DNA from 4 places in the Streptomyces sp. NPDC049585 genome. Region 3 is predicted to be linked to each of the others. Evidence: riboswitches for the same ligand, from Rfam matches in the RefSeq annotation. Region 3 holds a riboswitch; each other region holds the start of a gene.

Region 1 (5,679 bases), on a different contig from region 3:
CGCCAGATTGACGACGGACGCTGGATCCTCCTCGAACCCAAGCCGCTGTCTGTCACAGTGGTCCCCGTCGACTGCCGGTGGTTCACCACCCGCGACGGCCGAGTCGTCAAACAACACGGAACCGTGCCACCGGCCAACGAGTGTCAGATGGCCCACAAGCTCGTATGCAGCAGCCATCCCAGCCCCGACCGTTGGTCGGACATCCGTGTCGTCCTCTGGGCCGGCAACCGCGCCCGCGACCGCCTGCCCTACGAATGACGTCTCCTCGCATTGCCGCCCGTCGGCGCACCGTGCACCGCCAGCATCCGGGCCACCGTCCGCGTCCAGGGGAACTCCTCGGCCCGGGCCCGGGCCGCCGTTCGCCGGGCGGGCGTCGGGTGGGCCAGTACGTGTTCCACCCCGTCCGCCATTGCCGCCGCCTCCGGGGGCACGGCCGTGCCCGCGCCCGGCGCCAGCAGTTCCCGGGCCGCGCCGCGGTCGGTGGTCACCACCGGGGTGCCGCAGGCCAGGGCCTCCAGTGCCGCGAGGCCGAAGGACTCGGCCGGGCAGGGGGCGAGGGCCACGTCTGCTGTCGCGGTCAGGGACGCCAGCGCGTGTCGGTCCGTGAGGTAGCCGTGGAAGCGGACCGGCAGGCCTGCCGCCCGCCGTTCCAGGCGGCGGCGCTCCGGGCCGTCGCCCAGCACGTCCAGCCGGGCCGGGACCCCGCGCTGCCGCAGCACGCGGAGGGTCTCGATCGGCAGCTGGGGCTGTTTCTCCCGTGACAGCCGCCCCACGTACACCAGCCGCACGCCGTTCGGGGTCCCGGGCGCCGCTGCCGAGGGGGAGAAGACGTCCAGGTCGGTGCCCAGCGGCACCCGGTGCAGCACCGGTGCACCGATGCGGGCGAACTCGGCGCAGGAGAAGGCCGACAGACCCACCACGGCGTCGAACGCCCGCACGAGCCGGCGGTTCCAGGCGTCCGCGGCGGGACGGAGCGGCACCCACGCCGGCAGCCAGGGGGCCAGGATCGCGTCCAGCCGCTCGTGGGACAGCAGCACCGACCGTACGCCCCGCCTGCGGGCCCAGCCGGCCGCGCCCAGCAGGGTGAGCTTGTCCGAGACCTCGAGCGCGTCCGGCGCCAGGCGGTCGAGCAGACGGCGCAGGGCGGGCGTCGGCAGGGCGATCCGGTAGCCGCCGCTCACGGGCACACCCGGCAGGGTGCACCGCAGCCCCGTCGCGTCGCGCTCGCAGGAGGCCCGGGTTCCCGGCACGACGAGCACCCGCTCGTGGCCCGCCGCGGCATAGCCGCGCCCGAGCGCGTCGAGCGTGGTGCGCGTGCCGCCCGACTGCGGGCCGTAGAAGTTGGCGAGCTGCACGATCCTCACGGCGTTGTCCGCCTGCGTACCGCCACCAGCTCGGCGTACGTCAGCGGCTCCGCCCCCGCGGCCAGCGCCGCGTCGATCGCCTCCAGTGCGCTCTCGCGCAGCCCGGGCCGGGCCAGGTCGGCCGGGTGCAGGGCGATACGGAAGGACCGGCCTCGGCGCGCCCATCTGCAGGCCGCCCACGGCAGGAGGCGGGCTGCCGCGTGCTCGCCGAGGCCGCCGGGGCGGTGGCACAGGGCGGGCAGGCGGTGCCGCCGGCCGGTGCGCAGGTCGTGCACGGCCAGGTGGGAGGTGGTGTAGGCGAGGTCCGAGGCGCGCAGGGCCGCCATGGTGCCGGGGGAGGCGAGCCAGCCGGGCGGGGTGAAGCCCTCCGGGTGGATCCCGGCGCGGGCCAGTTCCGCCCGTCCCCGGGCGAGGCGGTCGGCGGCCTCGTGCGCGCCGAGCGCGCAGAACTCGGCGCATCCGCGGGCCAGGAGCCGGTTCAGCAGGCGCCGGTGGCGGGGGCCGCCGGGCACGGCCCGGTGCGTGAAGCCGTGCTGGGCGAGCTCGTGCCCGCGCCGCGCGGCGGCATGCAGCCACCGGACGAGGGCGGGGTCGTCCGCCAGCGGCACCCCGCGCCAGGCGCCCGGTACGAGCAGCAGGGTCGCCGGCACGTCGCGGCACTCCAGTTCGGCCACCCACTCGCGGGTCCGCGAGAAGCTCCAGGGGGCGACGTCGTGCACCGAGACCACGAATTGCGCTGTCACATCCTCCAGCATCCCCCAGCGGTGCGCACGGCCGGTGGACGTGCGGTGAACCGGACCCGCCGTGGCATCCGCCACCGAGGGGTGTTGCACACTGTGCCCAACGGTTTGTCATGTTCAGTTGTGGGAGGGAGACATCATGCGTCTGGCGGACGCCCCGGGTGCACAGGAGGAGATTCGCATCGACGCGGCTCCGGCCGTCGTGTGGAAGCTCGTGACGGACATCGGCCTGCCCGCCCGCCTGAGCACCGAGCTCCAGAGCACGGCCTGGCTGGACGGTGCCACCGGTGTGCAGCCGGGCGCGCGTTTCGAGGGGTTCAACCGCCACCCGTACGCGGGGGAGTGGCGGACCGTCTCCCACGTCGTCGGCCTGGTCACCGAGCGGCTGTTCAGCTGGGCGGTCACCGACCCCGACGGCCACTACGGCGGCGGCGAGGCCGACCCGGCCCACCCCATGGCCACCTGGAAGTTCGAACTGGAGCCCGAAGGCCCGGAGGGGGCGGCCACGCTGCTGCGCCAGTCGGTGCGCATAGGCCCCGCGCCCTCCGGGATCAGCGTGGCCATAGCCCGGATGCCCGACCGCGAGGAGGAGCTCGTGGCCATGCGGCTGGAGGAGTTCAAGGCGGGCATGCGGGCCACCCTCGAAGGCGTCAAGCGGCTCGCCGAGGACGGGGCGTAGGCGCCGGCCCCGGAGCACGGTATCCGGGTGGCGGTGCGGCCAGCCTGGCGGCGAATCGGCCGGTCGTCGATCAGGGTGATCCCATGACGACGATCAAGGCGATCTCCTTCAGCTCGTACGGACCGGCCGACGTCCTGCGGCCGGTCGAGGTGCCGCTGCCCGCCCCCGGGCCGGGGCAGGTCCGCATCGCGGTGCGCTGCGCCGGCGTCAACCCGCTCGACCACAAGCTGCGCAGCGGTGCCATGGCGGGCACCTTCCCCCTGGAGCTGCCGCACATTCCCGGGGTGGAGGCGTCCGGCCTGGTCGAGGCGGTGGGGGAGGGCGTGACGCAGGTGCGGGCGGGCGACGCCGTGTTCGGCCGCACCGTGACCGGCGCCTACGCCGAGCAGGCGCTGGCCCGGGAGGACCAGGTCGTGGTCAAGCCCGTCTCGCTCGCCTGGGAGGAGGCGGCCGCCCTGCCGGTGGCCGCCGAGACGGCCCGGCGGGTGATGGAGCTGCTGGACCTCGGCGACGGCGAGACGCTGCTCGTCCACGGCGCCGCCGGGGGCGTGGGCACCCTGGCCGTGCAGTTCGCCCGGGCCCGCGGGGTGCGGGTCATCGGCACGGCGAGCGAGTCCAACCACGCCTACCTGCGCGGCCTCGGCGCGATCCCGGTGACGTACGGGCAGGGGCTCGCCGAGCGGGTGCGCGAGGCGGCCGCCCCCGGCCGGGTGGACGCGGCGCTGGACGCCGTGGGCAAGGGCGATGCCGTGTGGGTGTCCGTCGAGGTGACCGGCGGCGCCGACCGGGTGGTGTCGATCGCCGACGCCGAGGGTGCCCGGCTGCACGGGGCCCGCTTCAGTTCCGGCGGCCGGGAGGTGCGGCCGGTGCCCGCGCTGAACGAGGCGCTCGCCCTGCACGAGGCGGGACTGCTGCAGCTGCCCGTCCACCGCATCTACCGCCTGGAGGAGGCGGCCGACGCCCACCGGGAGAGCGAGCACGGCCACCTCACCGGCAAGATCGTCCTCGCCGTCGCCTGACGGCGGCCGGCGAGGACGGGGGTGTTCGGTCCTAGCCCACGCGGCCGTACCAGACGCTGCCGGTCCAGATGCGCTCCTTGCGCACGGTGGTGCCCGGCTTGGGGGCGTGCCAGATCGTGTTGCTACCCGCGTAGATGCCGACGTGGTAGACGTTGCTGCCCGAGTGGAAGAACACCAGGTCGCCCGGTGTGCGGGAGCCGGCGGAGATGTGCCGGGTGCGGTTGTACTGGTCGGCGGCGGTGCGCGGCAGGCTCTTGCCCGCCTTCTTGAACGAGTACAGGGTCAGGCCCGAGCAGTCGAAGCGGTTGGGGCCGGTGGCGCCCCACTGGTAGGGGGAGCCGGCCTTGGAGGCCGCGACCCTCAGGGCCTGCTCGCCGGTGGTCGCCGCGGAGGCGCCGGGGGCGAGGCCGGGAACGAGGACCGATGCCGCGATGGTGGCGGCGGTCAGGGCCGACGCGGTGCCGGCCCGGGAAACGAGTGCAGGTATGCGAGGCAATGCAGACATGCCACAGCCCTTCGGCATCCGCCTGCGAAAGATGACCTGTCGGGTTCGGGCTGCGAAGTTGCCCGGCCAGTGTCTGGCTTCACCCCAAGGACCACCGCGTTCGTGGTCCGTACCGCTTGGGTCTCCCGCTCCTGCCGATCGACGAATCGATTCCGCACCCGGTGCGGCGGCAGGACTCGGCGTTCCGCCCGGGTGGCCCGCCTCGGTGACGGGATCTTGTGTTCGACGAGAGATCCTGCACCATCGCCCGCCCGGATCCCGCACCCGCAGCGGCATCTGTGAACTTCTTCACTTCGGGCGAAACGGTGCAACCATCGCCTGTCCATACCGCCTGTCCTGCAACGAAAGGCGGGCTACCGCCGGTAGCCGACCACCCGTCAGCACGGCTCGCGCGAGGCGTCCAGCTCCAGCTTCTTGCGCATCGAACTCAGCCCCAGCCGCTTCGCCTCGCCGCAGAACTTCTCCGTCGGCAGGTCGTATTCGACGTGGAAGACCGCTTTGTTCTGCTTGATGAAGGGCGTCAGCTTTTCGCACTCCTTGTACTGCGCGCACTGCTCGTTCACCGCGAAGTCGAAGTCGCCCACCAGTGCCGGAATCTGCTCCAGGTCGTTCTTCAGCCCCACCGCGAGCCCGCGCTCGTGCGCCAGCCGCGCCAGCATCCGGTTGAACGCCAGCTGGTGGGCGGCCGTCAGCGGAAAGCCCGTGCCGTTGCGGAAACCCTCCGTCAGATCCGGCTCGACCGCGTCGAAGCCCTTCTGACGGCACATGTCCATGCGGGCCGCCATGAGCGGACGCAGCGCGTCCAGACGGCGGATGTCCAGCCACTTCTCGCCGTCCCAGCCCTTGTTCTTCCGGCCCAGCAGCCCCTTGGGGAACGCGTCCTTGTCCGGCCGGAAGTCCTCCCACGCACCGGCGTTGATGTAACAGATCACCTTCCGGCCGCGGGCATGCAGCGCCGCCACGGTGGCCGCCGTGTTCTCGAAGCCGTCGATGTCGTAGACGGGCACGTCGAGGGAGGTGTCGGCCTCGCCGAGCTTCCCGCCCAGCTGCCACTGCCAGGCCGTGCCCGGGCGCGGTTGCCAGCGCTCACCGGGCCGTCCCGAGGGGGTCGGCGCACCGGCCGTGGGGCTTGCGTCCGGCGCGGTGGCCGTCGGCTTCCCCTCCGGCTCGGCGTCCTCGTCGTCCCCCGGCGCCGACGAGCAGCTCGCCAGCACCAGCAGCAGCACGCCCAGCAGCCCGGCCCGTAGGCGCCGGTCCTTCACCGCGTTCCTCCCCGTTCGTGTTCCCGTACCTCCTGCGCACCGGCCGGCGGCGGGGCGCTGCGCCAGGGGTTCGCGCCCGTGCCCGGTACGGCGCAGTGCACGCCCGCGCC
Region 2 (5,679 bases), on a different contig from region 3:
GAGCGCATCGGCGGCGGGGGCATCGGCCCGGGCAGCGAGGACGAGGAGCTGCCGGCCTGGCTGGCCGAGGAACTGCTGCTGGCCATGGGCCCCAGCCGGCCCCGCCGCGAGTACGTCGCCGAGGCCTCCCCCGAGCACGCCCGCCGGCTGCTGCGCCGGGCCGAGAACGCCGACGGGCCCGGCGAGGTCGTGCGCGAACTGCTCCAAGGGGCGCTCGGCCACCACATCGCCCTCATCACCAAGCCCAGGCGCCGGGGGCCCGGCAAGGACGCCACCTGGTGCCGCTTCTACGAGCACGCGTTCCTGCTCGAAGGCGGGGGAGAGGTCAGCCTCTGGGAGCTGGAGCACAACATGACCGCGGACGGGCGGCTGGTCTGCGAGGTCTACCTCGACGAGGCCGAGGCGGAGGTCGCCGCCGACCGGCACGCCAGGGCCCAGGGGGTCGAGTTATAGCGCGGGCCGGGGGAGCGCTCCACCAAGATCCACACGAGGCGCACAGGGCGTGGTACTCTCGTACGAGTTGCAGTTGTGGTACCCATGGAATTCGTGTGCGCCTCGGCCATGTAGCCGAAGGCGCATTTTTGTTTTCGCCGGTCTTTTTCCGGTCGGGGGCCACCCCATCACTAAGGAGATAGACATGGCTACTGGCACCGTGAAGTGGTTCAACTCGGAAAAGGGCTTCGGCTTCATCGAGCAGGACGGCGGCGGCCCCGACGTCTTCGCCCACTACTCGAACATCGCCTCCAACGGCTTCCGCGAGCTGCTTGAGGGCCAGAAGGTGTCCTTCGAGGTCACGCAGGGCCAGAAGGGCCTGCAGGCCGAGAACATCGTCACCATCTGACGAAACCGTACGCGCGTACGCGCCATGGGGCCCGCACCACTGGGTGCGGGCCCCATTGTCGCGTTCGTCCACCGGGGGCCCGGCTCCCGCCGCCGCCACCGAGGGAAGGTCCCGCATGACTCGCTCCGCCCCCCGCCCCGCCCGCTCCGGTGGCGATGCCCGCTCCGGTAACGCCCGCTCCGGCGGCGACGCCCGCTCCGCCGGTGGCACCCGCTCGGGCGGCGACAGCCGCTCCGGCGCCGATGCCCGCTCCGGTGGGGACGCCCGCTCCGGCAGCGGTGCCCGTTCCGGCGGTGGCGCCGGTTCCGGTGGCGGTGCCCGTTCGGGCGGGGACGCCCGGACCGGTCGTGGCGCCCGCTCCGGCGGCAACGCCCGGACCAGCGGTGAGGCCCGGAACGGCGGCAGCACCCGCGCCGCTGACGACGCCCGCACCGGCGGCAACGCCCGCATCGGCGGGGAGACCCGGACCGGCGGCAGCGCCCGCATCGGCGGGGAGGCCCGCTCCGGCGGCAGCGCCCGCATCGGCGGGGAGGCCCGCTCCGGCGGCAGCGCCCGCCTCAGCAGCAGCACCCGCTCCCGTGGGGACGCCCGCTCCGAGGGCGAGACCCGCTCCGGCGGCGACAGCCGCCCCGGCGGCACCCGTTCCCGCGGCGCCAGCCGCTCCGGCGGCGAGAGCCGCTCCGCCCGGCGCCGCGCCGGCGGCCCCGCACGGGGCGCCGCCGCCGTCGTCGAGCCGGCCGCCGACTTCGAGGTGCCCGAGGCCACGACGCCGGCGCTGCCGCCCGTCGCCTCCTTCGCCGACCTCGACATGCCGGGCGCCCTGCTGAAGACGCTGACCCGCGAGGGCGTCACCGAGCCCTTCCCCATCCAGGCCGCGACCCTGCCGAACTCCCTCGCCGGACGCGACGTCCTCGGCCGCGGGCGTACCGGTTCCGGCAAGACCCTCGCCTTCGGGCTCGCGCTCCTGGCCCGTACCGCGGGCCGGCGGGCCCGGCCGGGCCGGCCGCTGGCGCTGGTGCTGGTGCCCACCCGTGAGCTCGCGCAGCAGGTCACCGACTCCCTCGCCCCCTACGCGGCCGCCCTGGACCTGCGTACGGTCACCGTCGTCGGTGGACTGTCCATCGGCCGGCAGGCGCAGGCCATCGGCCGTGGCGCCGAGGTCATGGTCGCGACGCCGGGCCGGCTCGCCGACCTGCTCCAGCGCGGCGACTGCGCCCTGGGCGACGTGACCGTCACCGTCCTGGACGAGGCGGACCAGATGGCCGACATGGGCTTCCTGCCCCAGGTCACCCGCCTGCTCGACCAGGTCGCCCCGGGCGGCCAGCGGATGCTGTTCTCCGCGACGCTGGACCGCAACGTCGACCGGCTCGTCCGCCGCTTCCTGACCGACCCCGTCACCCACTCCGTCGACCCCTCGGCGGGCGCGGTGGTCACCATGGAGCACCACCTGCTGCACGTCGCCGACGTGGATGCCAAGCGTGACGTGGTCACCCGGATCGCGGCCCGCGAAGGCCGCGTGATCATGTTCGTGGACACCAAGCGGGGCGCCGACCGGCTGGTCAAGCGCCTGCTGGCGCAGGGCGTGCGCGCCGCGGCGCTGCACGGCGGCAAGAGCCAGCCGCAGCGCAACCGCGTCCTGGAGCAGTTCCGCACCGAGCAGGTGACCGCGCTGATCGCCACGAACGTGGCGGCGCGCGGCATCCACATCGACGGGCTCGACCTCGTCGTCAACATCGACCCGCCCGTCGACCACAAGGACTACCTGCACCGCGGCGGCCGTACGGCCCGGGCCGGCGAGGCGGGCACCGTCGTCACGCTCGTCCTGCCCGAGGAGCGGCGCGACATGCGGCAGATGATGGTGACCGCGCGCATCGCCCCGGCGACGGCCGACGTGCGCCCGCAGGACGCCGAGCTCGTCCGCATCACCGGCGCCCGCGAGCCGAGCGGCATCCCGGTGACGATCGCGGTGCCCGCGCCCCGGCAGGAGCAGTCCCGGCCGGAGCAGCCCCGGCAGGAGCAGTCGCAGCGCCGTCCCGGGCGCGGCCGCACCCGCCCGGCCCGGCGGCGCCGGCCCGCGGGGGAGCGCGCATAACAATTGACGCTCCGTCAGAAAGTTGGAGCGTCAATACGCCTGCGAATTCACCCGTTCGGCTTGGAATCCGGTCGCGATGTCTATTAACGTTCGATAACGCAGCGCGGTCCTGGATACCGCCGCAAGAGGCGGTGCCGCGCGCCTTCGCCGAATCCCGTGAACGGAACCGGGGAACCATCCCTTTGGGGTGAATCGGGCCGCGCACCGGCCCGTAGGAGACCTTCCTGCTCCGAACCCGACAGCTAACCCGGTAGGCGAGTGGGAAGGAAAGGAGTGCGCCCCGGTGGCGTCCAACAGGCACGGTGCCGACGACGGTTCCTACACCGCGTACGACCCTCCGATCGTCCCGGCTTACGCCCCGCCCTACGATCCCGGCGCCACCGACCCCGACGACGAGCTCCCGGCGACGCCGCTCGAGCGCGGCCGGCACCGCGCCGCCAAGCAGCGCGGCGGCACGGTGGCCCGCAGCGGTGCCGTCCTCGGCGTGGGCATGATCGCGGCGGTGGGCGCGGGCGGCATGGCCAGCGCGCAGGACCGCCCGGCGGCCCCCATATCCATGCCCGACCCCGGCCGGAACGCACCCGCCGCACCCGCGGCGGCGTTCACCGACGAAGCCGCCCACGCGGGCGAGGTGCTGCGGGCACGCATCATGCAGCAGGCCGAGCACCAGCAGGAGGCGGCGGAAGCGGCCGTGCAGGCGGCCGAGGCCCGGGCGGCGGCGGAACGGCACCACGCGATGGCCGCGCAGCAGGCGGCACTGGCGGAAGCCGAGGCCAAGGCCAAGGCCGCTGCCGCGGCCCAGGCAGCGGCAGCCCGCGCAGCAGCGGCGCACGCGGCAGCGGCAGCAGTGCCCGCCCAGGCGGCGCCGGCGCCGCAGCAGACTCACCAGGGCCACCAGACCCACCAGACCCACCAGGCCCCGCACGCTGCGCCGCAAGCGCACGCCGGACCGCAAGCGCACGCCGCGCCTCAAGCGCCGCACCGGGCTCCCCAGCAGCACCGGGCACCCCAGCCGCATCGCGCCCCGCAAGCGCCCTCGCAGGCCCGTGGTTCCTTCACCCTCCCTCTCACCTCGTACACCCTCACCGCCGGCTTCGGGCGGGCCGGGGCCATGTGGTCGTCGCATCACCACACCGGCGAGGACTTCGCCGCCCCGACCGGCACTCCGGTGCGGGCCGTGAGCGGGGGTACGGTCACGCAGGCCGGCTGGGCGGGCGCGTACGGCTACCGCGTCGTGCTGACCCTCGGCGACGGTACGGAGGTCTGGTACTGCCACCTGTCGTCGATGGTGATCACCTCGGGCAAGGTCGGTCCCGGCACGGTCATCGGCCGGGTCGGTGCGACCGGCAATGTCACCGGTCCCCATCTGCACCTGGAGGTGCGGCCGGGCGGTGGCGCCCCGGTGGACCCGCTGTCCTGGCTGCGCGACCGGGGCCTGCAGCCGTAGCGCGCGCTCCGCAACCGCAGGGAGGCAGCCGGGTCATAGCGGCGTGGATTCCCCTACGTATCCCGATTTTCCGGGAATGTTATCCGTGTGATCGGGAAATCAGAGGATGTGACGACGACCGCACCGACGATCACCACGTCCGTTCCCGCCCGCCTGGACCGGCTGCCCTGGTCCCGGTGGCACTGGACGGTGGTGATCGGGCTGGGCACCGTCTGGGTGCTGGACGGTCTGGAGGTCACGGTCGTCGGCAACATTGCCGGCCGCCTCTCCGAACAGGGCAGCGGCCTGCCCATCACCTCCGGCGGGGTGACGGGCCTGGCCGCCGCGCTGTATGTGGCGGGGGCGTGTTCCGGGGCGCTGTTCTTCGGCCGGCTCACCGACCTCTTCGGCCGCAAGAAACTCTTCATGGTCACCCTGGCGGTCTATCTGTCGGCGACCGCGCTGACCGCACTGTCGTACTCGTCCTGGTGGTTCTTCGTCTTCCGCTTCATGACGGGCTTCGGCATCGGCGGCGAGTACGCGGCCATCAACTCCGCCATCGACGAACTCATCCCGGCCGCCTACCGCGGCCGCGTCGACCTGATCATCAACGGCAGCTTCTGGCTCGGCGCGATCGCCGGGTCGCTGCTGTCGATCCTGATGCTGGACACGAGCATCTTCGCCAAGGACGTCGGCTGGCGGCTGACCTTCGGGCTCGGCGTCGTCCTGGGCCTGGTGATCCTGCTCGTGCGGCGCCACGTCCCGGAAAGTCCACGCTGGCTGTTCATTCACGGCCGCAGCCCGGAGGCGGAGGAACTGGTCACGGAGATCGAGAAACGCGTCGTCGTGGAGAAGGGCGCCGAGCTGCCGCCCGCGAAGGGGCGTTTCACCATTCGCCAGCGCGAGAGCTTCGGATTCCGGGACATCGCCCGGACCGTCTTCTCCGACTACCGCCGCCGGGCGGTGCTGGGGCTCGCCCTCTTCATCGGACAGGCGTTCCTCTACAACGCCATCACGTTCGGCTTCGGCGCGATCCTCACCCGCTTCTTCGGCGTCTCCACCTCCCGTACCGGCTATTTCTTCGCCGTCATAGCAGTGGGCAACTTCCTGGGCCCGCTCTTCCTCGGCAAGCTCTTCGACACGCTCGGCCGGCGCATCATGATCACCTCGACGTATCTGCTGGCCGGGCTGCTGCTGTTCGCGACCGCCTGGCTCTTCGGCAGCGGCCGGCTCAACGCCGTCACCCTGACCGCGTGCTGGGCCGTCGTGCTCTTCTTCGCCTCGGCCGGAGCGAGCAGTGCGTACCTCACCGTCTCGGAG
Region 3 (5,679 bases):
GATCGTCCTGGCCACCGAGGCCGAGGGTGCCGAGGCCGCGCTCGACCGCCTGGCCAAGCTGGTCGCCGAGGGGCTCGAGGAGCTTCCGGAGACCGTCTGATCCACGGATCCGACCACAACCTTCCGCGGCGGGGCCGCGGCGACCCGCACCGCGGCCGCCGCGGCCCCTTCGTGTTGCGTTCCGTAGGGGCGCCCGTGGTCTTGGCGGACTCGTGCGCAGGCTGCTACGCAGGCCGCAGGCGGAACTCGCCGGGCGGCCGCCCGGCCCTGCGGGTGGCGAGCTCCCGGGCCCGCTCGGCATCGCCGCGGGCCACCGCGTCCACCAGCGCCCCGCACGTCTCCCACGCCTCCAGCGGGCGCACCGGCGGCACCGGCACGTACACCCAGGCGATCTTGCGGCGCAACTGGGTGAGGAGCGCGGCGAGGCTGGGGCTGCCGGAGGCCTGGGCGAGGGTCTCGTCGAACCAGTCGCCGAGCCGGCACAGCTCCCCCACCCGGTCCGCGCGGGCCCGGTCGCGGCCCAGCCGGACCAGCCCGCGCAGCACCTTCAGGTGCGCCTCGGTGCGCCGCTGCGCGGCCCGCGCGGCCCCCAGCGGCTCCAGCAGGGCGCGGACGTCCAGCAGGTCGGCGGCCTCGCGCTCGCTGGGCTCGGCTACGCAGGCGCCCGCGTGGCGGCGGGTGGTGACGAACCCTTCGGAGGCGAGGGTGCGCAGGGCCTCGCGCACGGGGACCCGGGAGACGCCGTAGCGGCGGGCGAGGAGTTCCTCGACGAGCCTGCTGCCGGGCGGGTGGACGCCCGCGACGATGTCGTCGCGGATGGCGGCGCACACGGCGTGCGCGGACAGCCGGCGGGCGCCCTCCCGGACTCCGCCGCCGGTGGGTCCGGGGAAGGTCACCGTGCCGGCGCCGTCGCCGTTCACGAACGGTCTCTCATCGCTGCACCTCCGGATGTGCCCCGTCGCCTGACGCCCATTCAGCGACTCTATGCGAGCCGGCTGGGCATTTCCGATGGCGCCTCCTGCCGCACGGACACCTTTCGGCCAGCCCGTACGGTGCACGAAGGCCCCGGCCGCAGGGGCCGGGGCCTTGTTCGCGTCGGGCGCGGGGGCCGTCAGACGTTGACGCCGTGCGAGGCCAGGTAGGCGATCGGGTCGATGTCGGAGCCGTAGGTCGGGGCCGTGCGGGCCTCGAAGTGCAGGTGCGGGCCGGTGACGTTGCCGGTGGCGCCGGACAGGCCGATCTGCTGGCCGGGGGTGACCGACTGGCCGACCGAGACGTCGATGGACGACAGGTGGGCGTACTGCGTGTACGTGCCGTCGGCCATCTGGATCACGACGTTGTTGCCGTAGGCGCCGCCCCAGCCGGCCTCGACGATCGTGCCCATGCCGACCGCGTGCACCGAGGTGCCGGTCTCGGCGTGGAAGTCGATGCCGGTGTGGCTGCCGGAGGACCACAGGCCACTGGAGGCCTTGTAGGAGGTCGAGACGTAGGAGCTGTCGAGCGGGCTGACGAACGTCCCCAGGCGCTTGCGCTCGGCGTCGCGGGCGGCACGCTCCTTGGCGGCGCGCTCCTCGTCGAGCTTGCGCTGGGCCTCCTCGGCGCGCTGCTTGGCCTCGGCGGCCAGCCTCTTGGCGTTGGTCTCGGCCTGCTGACGGGCGTTGGCCTCGTCGGCGATGCCGCGCTGGGTCTCGGCCTGGGCGTCGACGTTGCCGGCCATGACGTCACCGATGACGACGGCCTGGCTCAGGCCGGTGTCCTCGGGGCGCTGGGAGTCGTCGGAGGCGGCGAAGGCCGGGGCGGCGACACCGGCGACCACACCGGCGGCGGTCAGCGTGGCGATACCCGCGACATTGGCGCCCACGCGCACGGCGCGGCTCGGACGACGGTGCTTCCCGGTGGGACGGGTGAACGACATGGCTGTCGCTGATCCTTTCCTTCCTTCTCGCCTACCGGGTTAGCTGACGGGTTCGGAGCAGGAAGGTCTCCTACGGTCCCCTCGTGAAAGGGAACCGATTCACCCCAGGGGACTTTGGGTCCCCGGCTCCCTGCGACCCCGGGGGGCCGCGTGGGACTCGGCGATGGCTGCCCGGGACCGCGGTTTGCGGCTCCGATCTGACGGACTGCCGAGCTGACGCTAATCGCCTTCAGATTCGATCGGCAAACAGAAGTGGGTTTTTATGACGTACGCCACACGACCAACACGCAACCACCGCCTGAAAGTGGACATAAAGGTGGCGCGTGGGTCCCCCTGGGACCCACGCGCCACCTCAGTCGAACTGATGCTCCGTCAGGCCGAGATCACCGTCACCGGGCCGATGCCCAGCGCCTTCACGGGCTCGGCGATCTGCGCCGCGTCACCGACGAGCACCGTCACCAGCCGGTCCGCCGGGAAGGCGCTCACGACGGCGGCCGTGGCCTCCACCGTGCCGGTCTGCGCGAGGCGTTCGTACAGATGCCCCTGGAAGTCGTCCGGCAGGAACTGCTCGACCTGGTCGGCGAGCGTGCCGGCGACGGCGGCCGCCGTCTCGTACTTCAGCGGGGCGACGCCCACCAGGTTCTGCACGGCGACGTCGCGCTCCTGGTCCGTCAGACCCTCGGCGGCCAGCGTGCGCAGCACCGTCCACAGGTCCTCGAGGGCGGGACCGGTGTTGGGGGTGTCGACGGAGCCGCTGATGGCGAGCAGGGAGACGCCGGTGCCCTCGGGCGAGGACAGCAGCACCTGGCCGAAGGAGCGCACGCCGTAGGTGTACCCCTTCTCCTCGCGCAGGACGCGGTCCAGCCGCGAGGTGAGGGTGCCGCCGAGGCAGTACGTGCCGAGGACCTGGGCCGGCCAGACGCGGTCGTGCCGGTCGGAGCCGGTGCGCCCGATCAGCAGCTGGGTCTGCACCGCACCGGGACGGTCGACGATGACGACGCGGCCGGTGTCGTCGGCGGTGACGGGCTGCGGGGCGCGCCGCTGCGCCGGCGCGCCCGTCCACGCGCCCAGCGACTGCTCCAGGACGTGGTCGAGGTCGGTGCCGGTGAAGTCGCCGACGACCACGGCGGTGGCCGCGGCGGGCCGCACATGGGCCTCGTAGAAGGCGCGCACGGCGGCGGCGTCGATGCGCTCGACCGTCTCCTGGCTGCCCTGGCGCGGCCGGGACATCCGGACGTCGGCCGGGAAGAGCTCGGCGGCCAGCGCCATGGCCGCCCGGCGGGCGGGGTTGGCCAGCTCGTGCGGGATCTCGTCGAGGCGGTTGCGCACCAGGCGCTCGATCTCGCCGTCGGGGAAGGCCGGGGCGCGCAGGGCGTCGGCCAGCAGGCCGAGGGCCTTGGGCAGCCGGGAGGCCGGCACCTCCAGGGACAGCCGTACGCCCGGGTGGTCGGCGTGGGCGTCGAGGGTGGCCCCGCAGCGCTCCAGCTCCGCGGCGAACTCCTCGGCGCTGAGCTTGTCGGTGCCCTCGGAGAAGGCGCGGGCCATGATCGTGGCGACGCCGTCCAGGCCCTCGGGCTCGGCGGCCAGCGGGACGTCCAGGACGATCTCGACGGCGATGACCTGCTGCCCGGGGCGGTGGCAGCGCAGCACGGTCAGGCCGTTGGGCAGCTGCCCGCGCTCGGGGGCCGGGAAGGCCCAGGGGGTGGGCAGGCCCGGCTTGGGCTGGGGGTGGAACACCATCGAGGGGCCGGCGGTGTCCGTCGTGCTCGCGGCTACGGCGTCGCTCACTGGGCCGTCTCCTCTTCTTCGATCTCGGTGGCGTTCTTGATGGTGTCCTCGTCGACCGTGGGCGCGGTCTGCGGCGTGGGCTCGTAGACCAGCACGGCACGGTTGTCGCGGTGCAGGCGGGCCTTGGCGATCTGCTGCACCTCCTGCGGGGTCACCTCCAGGACGCGCTGGACGGCGGTGAGCGCCAGCTGCGGGTCGCCGAAGAGCGTGGCGAAGCGGCACAGCTCGTCCGCCCGGCCGCTGACGGTGGCGAGCCGGTCCAGCCACTCGCGCTCCAGCTGGGCCTGGGCGCGCTCCATCTCCTCGGGGGTGGGGCCCTCGGCGGCGAAGCGGGTGAGCTCCTCGTCGACGGCGGCCTCGATGTCGGCCACCTCCACGCCGCCGGACGCCTTGACGTCCAGCCAGCCCAGCGAGGGCGCCCCGGCCAGGCGCAGCAGGCCGAAGCCGGCGGCGACGGCGCTGCGGTCGTGGCGCACCAGGCGGTTGTGCAGGCGGGAGGACTCGCCGCCGCCGAGGATGGTCAGCGCCACGTCGGCCGCGTCCGCCTCGCGGGTGCCGTCGTGCGGCAGGCGGTAGGCGGCCATCAGGGCGCGCGAGGGCACCTCCTCGCGGACGACCTCGCGCAGCTCGCGGCCGATGTTCTCCGGCAGGGCGCCGTCGCGCGGGGGCTGCTTGCCGTCGTGCGCGGGGATGGAGCCGAAGTACTTCTCGATCCAGGCGAGGGTCTGCTCCGGGTCGATGTCGCCGACCACGGACAGGACGGCGTTGCCCGGCGCGTAGTAGGTGCGGAAGAAGGCCCGCGCGTCCTCCAGGGAGGCGGCGTCGAGGTCGGCCATGGAGCCGATGGGCGTGTGGTGGTACGGGTGGCCCTCGGGGTAGGCCATGGCCGTCAGCTTCTCGAACGCGGTGCCGTAGGGCACGTTGTCGTAGCGCTGGCGGCGCTCGTTCTTGACGACGTCGCGCTGGTTCTCCATCGACTCCTCGTCGAGGGCGGCCAGCAGCGAGCCCATCCGGTCGGCCTCCAGCCACAGGGCCAGCTCGACCTGGTGGGCGGGCATCGTCTCGAAGTAGTTGGTGCGCTCGAAGCTGGTCGTGCCGTTGAGCGACCCGCCGGCGCCCTGCACCAGCTCGAAGTGGCCGTTGCCCTTGACCTGTGCGGAGCCCTGGAACATCAGGTGCTCGAAGAGGTGGGCGAGGCCGGTGCGGCCGTGCACCTCGTGGCGGGAGCCGACGTCGTACCAGAGGCAGACGGCCGCCACGGGGGTGAGGTGATCTTCCGAGAGCACCACCCTCAGGCCGTTGGCCAGCCGGTGCTCGGTCGCTGTCAGGCCGCCGGAACCGGCCTGTTGCGTGGCCGTGTGACCCATGGGCATGTACGTCCCTTCGATCTCTTGAGATCTCGCGGTGCCTCGCGACGACTCGCGTGATTGAGCAGTGCTGTCACTGTATGCAACCGCGCAGGCTTCCGGCGAAGTTCCCCGGGCGCGCAGGGGTCGCCTGCACGGGTGGTGACGCGTCGCGGCCGGGTCGCGGTCGGCGTTGTCGGTGGAGCGGTCCACAATGGTCCGCGTCAGATCCAGCCCCGGCAATCGATCGAAGGAGCCGCAGCCGCGATGGCCCGCCGCAGCACGAAGACCCCGCCGCCGGAAGAGTTCGAGGAGCGGATCCTCGACATCGACGTCGTCGACGAGATGCAGGGCTCCTTCCTCGAGTACGCCTACTCCGTCATCTACTCGCGCGCCCTGCCCGACGCCCGCGACGGCCTCAAGCCCGTCCAGCGCCGGATCCTGTTCCAGATGAACGAGATGGGCCTGCGGCCCGACCGTTCGCACGTGAAGTCCGCCCGCGTCGTCGGCGAGGTGATGGGCAAGCTGCACCCGCACGGCGACGCGTCCATCTACGACGCGCTGGTGCGCATGGCCCAGCCGTTCTCGATGCGACTGCCGCTGGTCGACGGCCACGGCAACTTCGGCTCG
Region 4 (5,679 bases), on a different contig from region 3:
GCCGGGGCGCCGGTCTTGATCTGGCCGCAGTTGGTGGCGACGGCCAGGTCGGCGATGGTGACGTCCTCGGTCTCGCCGGAGCGGTGGGACATCATGCACTTGAAGCCGTTGCGCTGGGCCAGCTCGACGGCGTCGAGGGTCTCGGTCAGCGAACCGATCTGGTTGACCTTGACCAGCAGGGCGTTGGCAGTGCCCTCCTCGATGCCGCGGGCGAGGCGCTCGGGGTTGGTGACGAACAGGTCGTCACCGACGAGCTGGACCTTGTCGCCGAGCTTGTCGGTGATGGTCTTCCAGCCGTCCCAGTCGTCCTCGAACAGCGGGTCCTCGATGGAGACCAGCGGGTAGGCCTCGACGAGCTCGGCGTAGTAGTCGGTCATCTGGGCCGCGGTGCGGTCCTGGCCCTCGAAGGTGTAGACGCCGTCCTTGTAGAACTCGGAGGCGGCGACGTCCAGGGCGAGCGCGATGTCCTGGCCGGGGGTGTAGCCGGCCTCCTTGATGGCCTCGAGGATCAGGTCGAGGGCCTCGCGGTTGGAGCCGAGGTTCGGGGCGAAGCCGCCCTCGTCGCCCAGGCCGGTGGACAGGCCGCGGCCCTTCAGGACCTTCTTGAGGGTGTGGTAGACCTCGGTGCCCCAGCGCAGGGCCTCGGAGAAGGACTCCGCGCCGATCGGCGCGATCATGAACTCCTGGATGTCCACGTTGGAGTCGGCGTGCGAGCCGCCGTTGAGGATGTTCATCATCGGAACGGGCAGCAGGTGCGCGTTCGGGCCGCCGAGGTAGCGGAAGAGGGGCAGGTCCGAGGCCTCGGAGGCGGCGTGCGCGACGGCCAGGGAGACGCCGAGGATGGCGTTGGCGCCGAGCGAGCCCTTGTTGTCGGTGGCGTCCAGGTCGAACATGGCCTGGTCGATCAGGCGCTGCTCGGTGGCGTCGTAGCCGACCAGCTCCGGGCCGATCTGCTCGATCACGGCGAGGACGGCCTTCTCGACGCCCTTGCCGAGGTAGCGGTCCGGGTCGCCGTCACGCAGCTCGATGGCCTCGAAGGCGCCGGTGGAGGCGCCGGACGGCACGGCGGCACGGCCCGTGGAGCCGTCGTCGAGGCCGACCTCGACCTCGACCGTGGGGTTGCCTCGCGAGTCGAGGATCTCGCGAGCTACGACGACGTCGATGGACGGCACGAGGGTCTCCTTCGTGTGTGTCTGGAGTTCTGCACCACGAGCCTAACGGGCCCCGCGGGCTCTCCCCGCGCTGGACCGGGCCACGGGCCGAAAATTGGCACAAATGCCGATATCACGGGATGAAAACCCAGTATGTTCGCTCAACGGACAGTCGACGGGGCGCGGCCGGCACGGCGGCTCGAACGGCGAAGCCCCGCTCCGGTGCGGCTCGGGGGGAAGCGCAGCGAAGCGGGGCGGTCGTACGGCCGGTCGTCGTGCGGCCGGGCGGCCATGGGCCGCCCGGCACCTTCGATCGGCTTCGATCGACTCCGGTCAGTGCAGGTGCAGCTGCTGACCGGGGAAGATCAGGTCGGCGTTGTCGATGACGTCCTTGTTGAGGTCGTAGAGCTTCGCCCAGCCACCGCGCACCTTCTGCGCGTCGGCGATGGTCCCGAGGGTGTCGCCCTCCTTGACCTTGTACTCGCCGGTGCCCTGCTTGACCTCGCGCGGGGCGGCCTTCTTGGCCTCCGCCTTGGCCTCCGCGGCCTCGTCGTCGGCGTCCGACTCCCGGGTGACCTTCTTCGGAGCGCTGTGGCGCTCGCTGCGGTCCGAGTGGTTCTTGGTGGAGTGGGCGCCCTCGGCGGAGGTGGTCTTGCGGGTCTTCTTGGCGGAGGCGGAGCCGGAGTCGTCGGAGGGGTCGACGTCGGCCTTGGCGCCGCCGGAGCGCAGACCGCCCTCACCCGCGCAGCCCCAGGCGCCCGGGCCCTGCATGGCCAGCAGCCGCTCGGCGGTGGCGATCTGCTGGGCCTTGGTGGCGAGGTCGGCGCGCGGGGCGTACTTGGTGCCGCCCGCGGCCTTCCAGGAGTCGTTCGAGAACTGCAGGCCGCCGTAGTAGTTGTTGCCGTTGTTGAGGTGCCAGTTGCCGCTGGACTCGCACTGGGCGACCTTGTCCCAGGTGGAGACGGAGGCGGCGTTGGCGGAGGTCGCGACCATCAGTGGGGCGGCGACCGCGGCGCCGGTGACGCCGGCGAGCGTGACGATTCGGACGGCCTTGGACGGACGACGGTGCTTGCCCTTGGACATAAGTCGTTTTCCTCACCGACGCCTACGAGGTGAGCTGTCGGGTTCGGGCTGTGAGACTGCCCGGCCCGGTGCGAGCACCGGGCTTCACCCCAAGCCGTCCGTCCCTGCGGTCTGCCGACCGCCGGTCCGTCCGGCGCCTACCTTGGTTCCCCCGCTCCTGCCTACGGCGCTTGCGCGACGACTCCCCCGGCCGCCGGCAGGATTCGGCGTGGCGACCGTGGTGCTCGCGATGGCGAGCGGTGAAGACGGTAAGCACAGGCGGCCTGCGGGTTCAAACCCCACTTTTCAGCCAAGGCCGCCATCGGTTACCGCGGGAAACCTGACGTTTCCGCAGGTGGCCCTGGGTAGACGCAAATCGGACGGACGCTCTCCGCCGCCGAGTCGAAGAGACCCATGTCTCACTTTCGACTGGAACGGACATTCGGCCCTTTCCGCATGGCTATTGACGGATATCCAGGCGCTGACCAGGACGGATAAGGTCCGGATCAGTTCCGACAACTTTTTCGTTCTTCTGATACAGCGTCTGCCAGCCGCCGGCGACCGAGTGCTCCTGGGCGATCACTGACAGGTTGTCACCGGGCTGCACGGTGTAGTCGTTTGCGGCCGGGATGCCCGGCCGGGAATCGCCCCCGCGCGAGGGTCGCTGTGCGCCGTCGTCCGGGCCGTTCGGGGTCGCGCGGTGGCGCCCCGAGCCCTCCGCCGCGCCGGCGTCCCCGGCGGACGCGCCGTCGGCTCCCGGCGTGCCCGACGGGCTCGCGGAGCCGTCGGCCGGAGCCGACGGGAGGTCGGTGCCGGGCTCCTTGCGGTGCTTGCCCTGCCCGGCGTCCGGCGTGCCGCTCGCGGGAGCTGACGGGGTGCCACCGGCGTCCGGCGTCGCACCGGAGGGCGCACCGGACTGGCCGGGCGCGGGCGTGGACGACCCGGACGGCGACGTCGACGGCGATGCGGACGGCGTCCCCGACGGCGCCGAAGGCGTGGGGGTGGCGTCGGGGGCATGCGAGGCGTCCGGAGCGGGCGAGCCGTGCTCCGGCGCGGGCTTGGTCGTGTGCTCCGGTGTCCGGCTGCGCTCCGGGGCCGGCGGCGGGGTGGCCTTGGTGCCCGGGTCGACCTCGGGCGCCCGCTCGCTGCGGGTCAGACCCGCGCCCTCGCCGCAGCTCGTCCACGGGCCGGAGCCCTGCGACTTGAGGATGCTCTCGGCGATGGCGATCTGCTCGGAACGACTCGCGAGGTCGGGCCGGGGCGCGTACGAGATGCCGCCGTGCTGCTCCCACAACTCCTGGGTGATCTGCAGGCCGCCGAAGAAGCCGTTGCCCTGGTTGGCGCTCCACATCCCCCCGCTCTCGCACTGGGCGACCTTGTCCCAGGTGCCCGCGTCGGCCGCGGTGGCGGTGGTGGCAGCCAGCAGCGGCATGGCGACGCTGGCTCCCGTCACCCCCGCCGCGAGCACGATGGCGGGGACCTGACGGGGACGGCGATGTCTACCAGTGCCTGAGCGCATGTTCGGGCCCTCTCGGGTAGGCGGCTTCGGATGGTCGTCGAACATAGCGACGGCCCCCCGGAGTCACAACCCGGTGTAGCGGAGGTCACGCTGCGATAACTGCGAGGTGACCGGACGTCATGCGCTAAGGGCATGCAGGCGCCTGCGCGGGCGGACGCGCCGTGAATTCCACGGGCAGCGTGCGCAGGCCGCGCATGATCAGGCCGCCGCGCCAGCGCAGGTCGTCCGGCTCGGCGGCGAGCCGGAGGTCGGGCAGTCTGCGCAGCAGGGTGGCGAGCGCGGTCTGCCCTTCGAGGCGGGCGAGCGGTGCGCCGAGACAGTAATGGATGCCGTGTCCGTAGCCCAAGTGCTGGTTGTCGCGCCGGGAGAGGTCCAGGACGTCGGGATCGGCGAACCGTTCGGGGTCGCGGTCCGCGGCCGCCAGCACCACCAGGACGGGGTCGCCCTCGGCGATCCGCTGCCCGCCGATGACCAGGTCCTGGGTGGCGAAACGCCAGGTCGCAAGCTCTACGGGGCCGTCGTAGCGCAGCAGTTCCTCGACCCCCGTGGCGAGCAGCGACGCGTCCCCCTCGGCGAGGGCGCGCTGCAGGCGTTCGCGTTGTTCGGGGTGGCGCAGCAGCGCGTAGGTTCCGTTACCGATCAGGTTCACAGTTGTTTCGAAACCGGCGAAAAGAAGAATGAAGGCCATGGCGGCGGCCTCGTTCTCGGTGAGGTGCTCGCCGTGGTCGCTCGCCCTGATCAGTCCCGAGATGAGGTCGTCGCCCAGATCCTCCCGCTTCCGGTGGATCAGTTCCGCGAGATAGGTGCGCATCTTCTTCACCGAGCGCGCCACCCCGCCGCGCGGCCCGCCCCCGTGCCGGATCATCATTCCGGCCCAGTCGCGGAAGTCGTCCTGGTCCTCCGGCGGGACGCCGAGCATGTCGCAGATGGCGTAGATGGGCAGCGGGAAGGCGAACTCGTGAATGAGGTCCGCCGCGCCCTTCTCGCAGAAGCCGTCGATGAGCCGGTCGGTGAGCTCCTGCACCCGGGGCGCGAACTCCGCGACCCGGCGCGGGGTGAACGCCTTGGAGACCAGGCGGCGCAGCCGGGTGTGGTCCGGCGGGTCGATGTTGAGCAGGTGCGTCATCAGGTTGGCGCTGCGCTCGCCGGGGATGCCGACCTTGCCCTTGCCGTGGGCGTGCTCCGAGTGGTGCACGGGGTTCTTCGACAGCCGCTGGTCGGCGAGCGCCTGCCGGGCGTCGGCGTACCGCGTGACCAGCCATGCCTCGACCCCGCTGGGCAGCTCCGTCCTGTGGACGGGCGCGTGCTCGCGCAGCCAGGCGTACGCCGGGTACGGGTCGCTGGCGAACTCCCAGGTGAAGAGCTTCGGGGCAGGGGGCGTGGGATTCTCGTGCACGCCCCCGACGCTAACGGGTGCGGTGCCCCGCAGGGCGCCCAGGCCGTGCCCCGTAGGGGCACGGGGAGTGCCCGTTCTGCGGCTGCCGCCGCGTGGGCGCGACAAGCCACCATGCGCCCGCACGTGCGCGTTCGGCTGCAGGCCGTCGATGGCTGATCGCGCAGTTCCCCGCGCCCCTACGGGGCGCTAGTGGCTGCCCGCTCCGCCGCTGCCGAAGGAGCCGCTGCTGCCGGGCTTCCACTTGCGGCGCTCGTCGGAGAGCTCCTCCGGGTGGCTGCCCGGGTTGTGGATCTCGTGCGGCAGGACGCGCTCACCGTCGGCCTCGGACTGCAGCTGGTCGCTCTCGCGGTGCTCGACGACGTACCCCAGGGCGTTCTCCTCGTCGTCGTTGTGGCCGGGCCCGTGGTCGGGCGACTCGGGGCCGCGCTGGTGCTCCTGCGGCGTCTGCCAGGAACCCTGGCGGCGCTGCGGGTGGGCGGGCGGCGGGGGCTCGCGGTCCCGCCACCGCTGCCCGAAGAAGAAGGCGAGGATCAGCAGGGCGCCGACGCACA

What was found. Region 3 has a riboswitch for cyclic di-AMP ahead of AB0K17_RS28510 (peptidoglycan DD-metalloendopeptidase family protein). Riboswitches for the same ligand answer to the same signal wherever they lie in the genome.
Positions count from the first base shown of each region.
Region 1: another riboswitch for cyclic di-AMP. It lies ahead of AB0K17_RS28180 (C40 family peptidase); the one in region 3 lies ahead of AB0K17_RS28510 (peptidoglycan DD-metalloendopeptidase family protein).
Region 2: another riboswitch for cyclic di-AMP. It lies ahead of AB0K17_RS29665 (M23 family metallopeptidase); the one in region 3 lies ahead of AB0K17_RS28510 (peptidoglycan DD-metalloendopeptidase family protein).
Region 4: another riboswitch for cyclic di-AMP. It lies ahead of AB0K17_RS13550 (transglycosylase family protein); the one in region 3 lies ahead of AB0K17_RS28510 (peptidoglycan DD-metalloendopeptidase family protein).

Region 1 covers NZ_JBFAPE010000044.1:8,013-13,691, forward strand. The annotation lists gene AB0K17_RS28155 (DUF6083 domain-containing protein) at 1-258, shown strand, start outside; gene AB0K17_RS28160 (glycosyltransferase) at 249-1,364, opposite strand; gene AB0K17_RS28165 (polysaccharide deacetylase family protein) at 1,361-2,107, opposite strand; gene AB0K17_RS28170 (SRPBCC family protein) at 2,244-2,783, shown strand; gene AB0K17_RS28175 (NADP-dependent oxidoreductase) at 2,876-3,802, shown strand; gene AB0K17_RS28180 (C40 family peptidase) at 3,834-4,307, opposite strand; cyclic di-AMP (ydaO/yuaA leader) riboswitch at 4,311-4,461, opposite strand; gene AB0K17_RS28185 (endo alpha-1,4 polygalactosaminidase) at 4,685-5,569, opposite strand; gene AB0K17_RS28190 (spherulation-specific family 4 protein) at 5,566-5,679, opposite strand, start outside.
Region 2 covers NZ_JBFAPE010000053.1:22,327-28,005, reverse strand. The annotation lists gene AB0K17_RS29680 (DUF6227 family protein) at 1-453, shown strand, start outside; gene AB0K17_RS29675 (cold-shock protein) at 638-841, shown strand; gene AB0K17_RS29670 (DEAD/DEAH box helicase) at 1,362-2,933, shown strand; cyclic di-AMP (ydaO/yuaA leader) riboswitch at 3,069-3,205, shown strand; gene AB0K17_RS29665 (M23 family metallopeptidase) at 3,391-4,380, shown strand; gene AB0K17_RS29660 (MFS transporter) at 4,489-5,679, shown strand, end outside.
Region 3 covers NZ_JBFAPE010000046.1:2,314-7,992, reverse strand. The annotation lists gene AB0K17_RS28520 (HPr family phosphocarrier protein) at 1-100, shown strand, start outside; gene AB0K17_RS28515 (GntR family transcriptional regulator) at 225-896, opposite strand; gene AB0K17_RS28510 (peptidoglycan DD-metalloendopeptidase family protein) at 1,112-1,915, opposite strand; cyclic di-AMP (ydaO/yuaA leader) riboswitch at 1,929-2,088, opposite strand; gene AB0K17_RS28505 (pitrilysin family protein) at 2,288-3,655, opposite strand; gene AB0K17_RS28500 (pitrilysin family protein) at 3,700-5,070, opposite strand; gene AB0K17_RS28495 (DNA topoisomerase IV subunit A) at 5,317-5,679, shown strand, end outside.
Region 4 covers NZ_JBFAPE010000009.1:166,725-172,403, reverse strand. The annotation lists gene eno (phosphopyruvate hydratase) at 1-1,172, opposite strand, end outside; gene AB0K17_RS13550 (transglycosylase family protein) at 1,485-2,234, opposite strand; cyclic di-AMP (ydaO/yuaA leader) riboswitch at 2,239-2,413, opposite strand; gene AB0K17_RS13545 (transglycosylase family protein) at 2,674-3,666, opposite strand; gene AB0K17_RS13540 (cytochrome P450) at 3,857-5,128, opposite strand; gene AB0K17_RS13535 (DUF6479 family protein) at 5,315-5,679, opposite strand, start outside.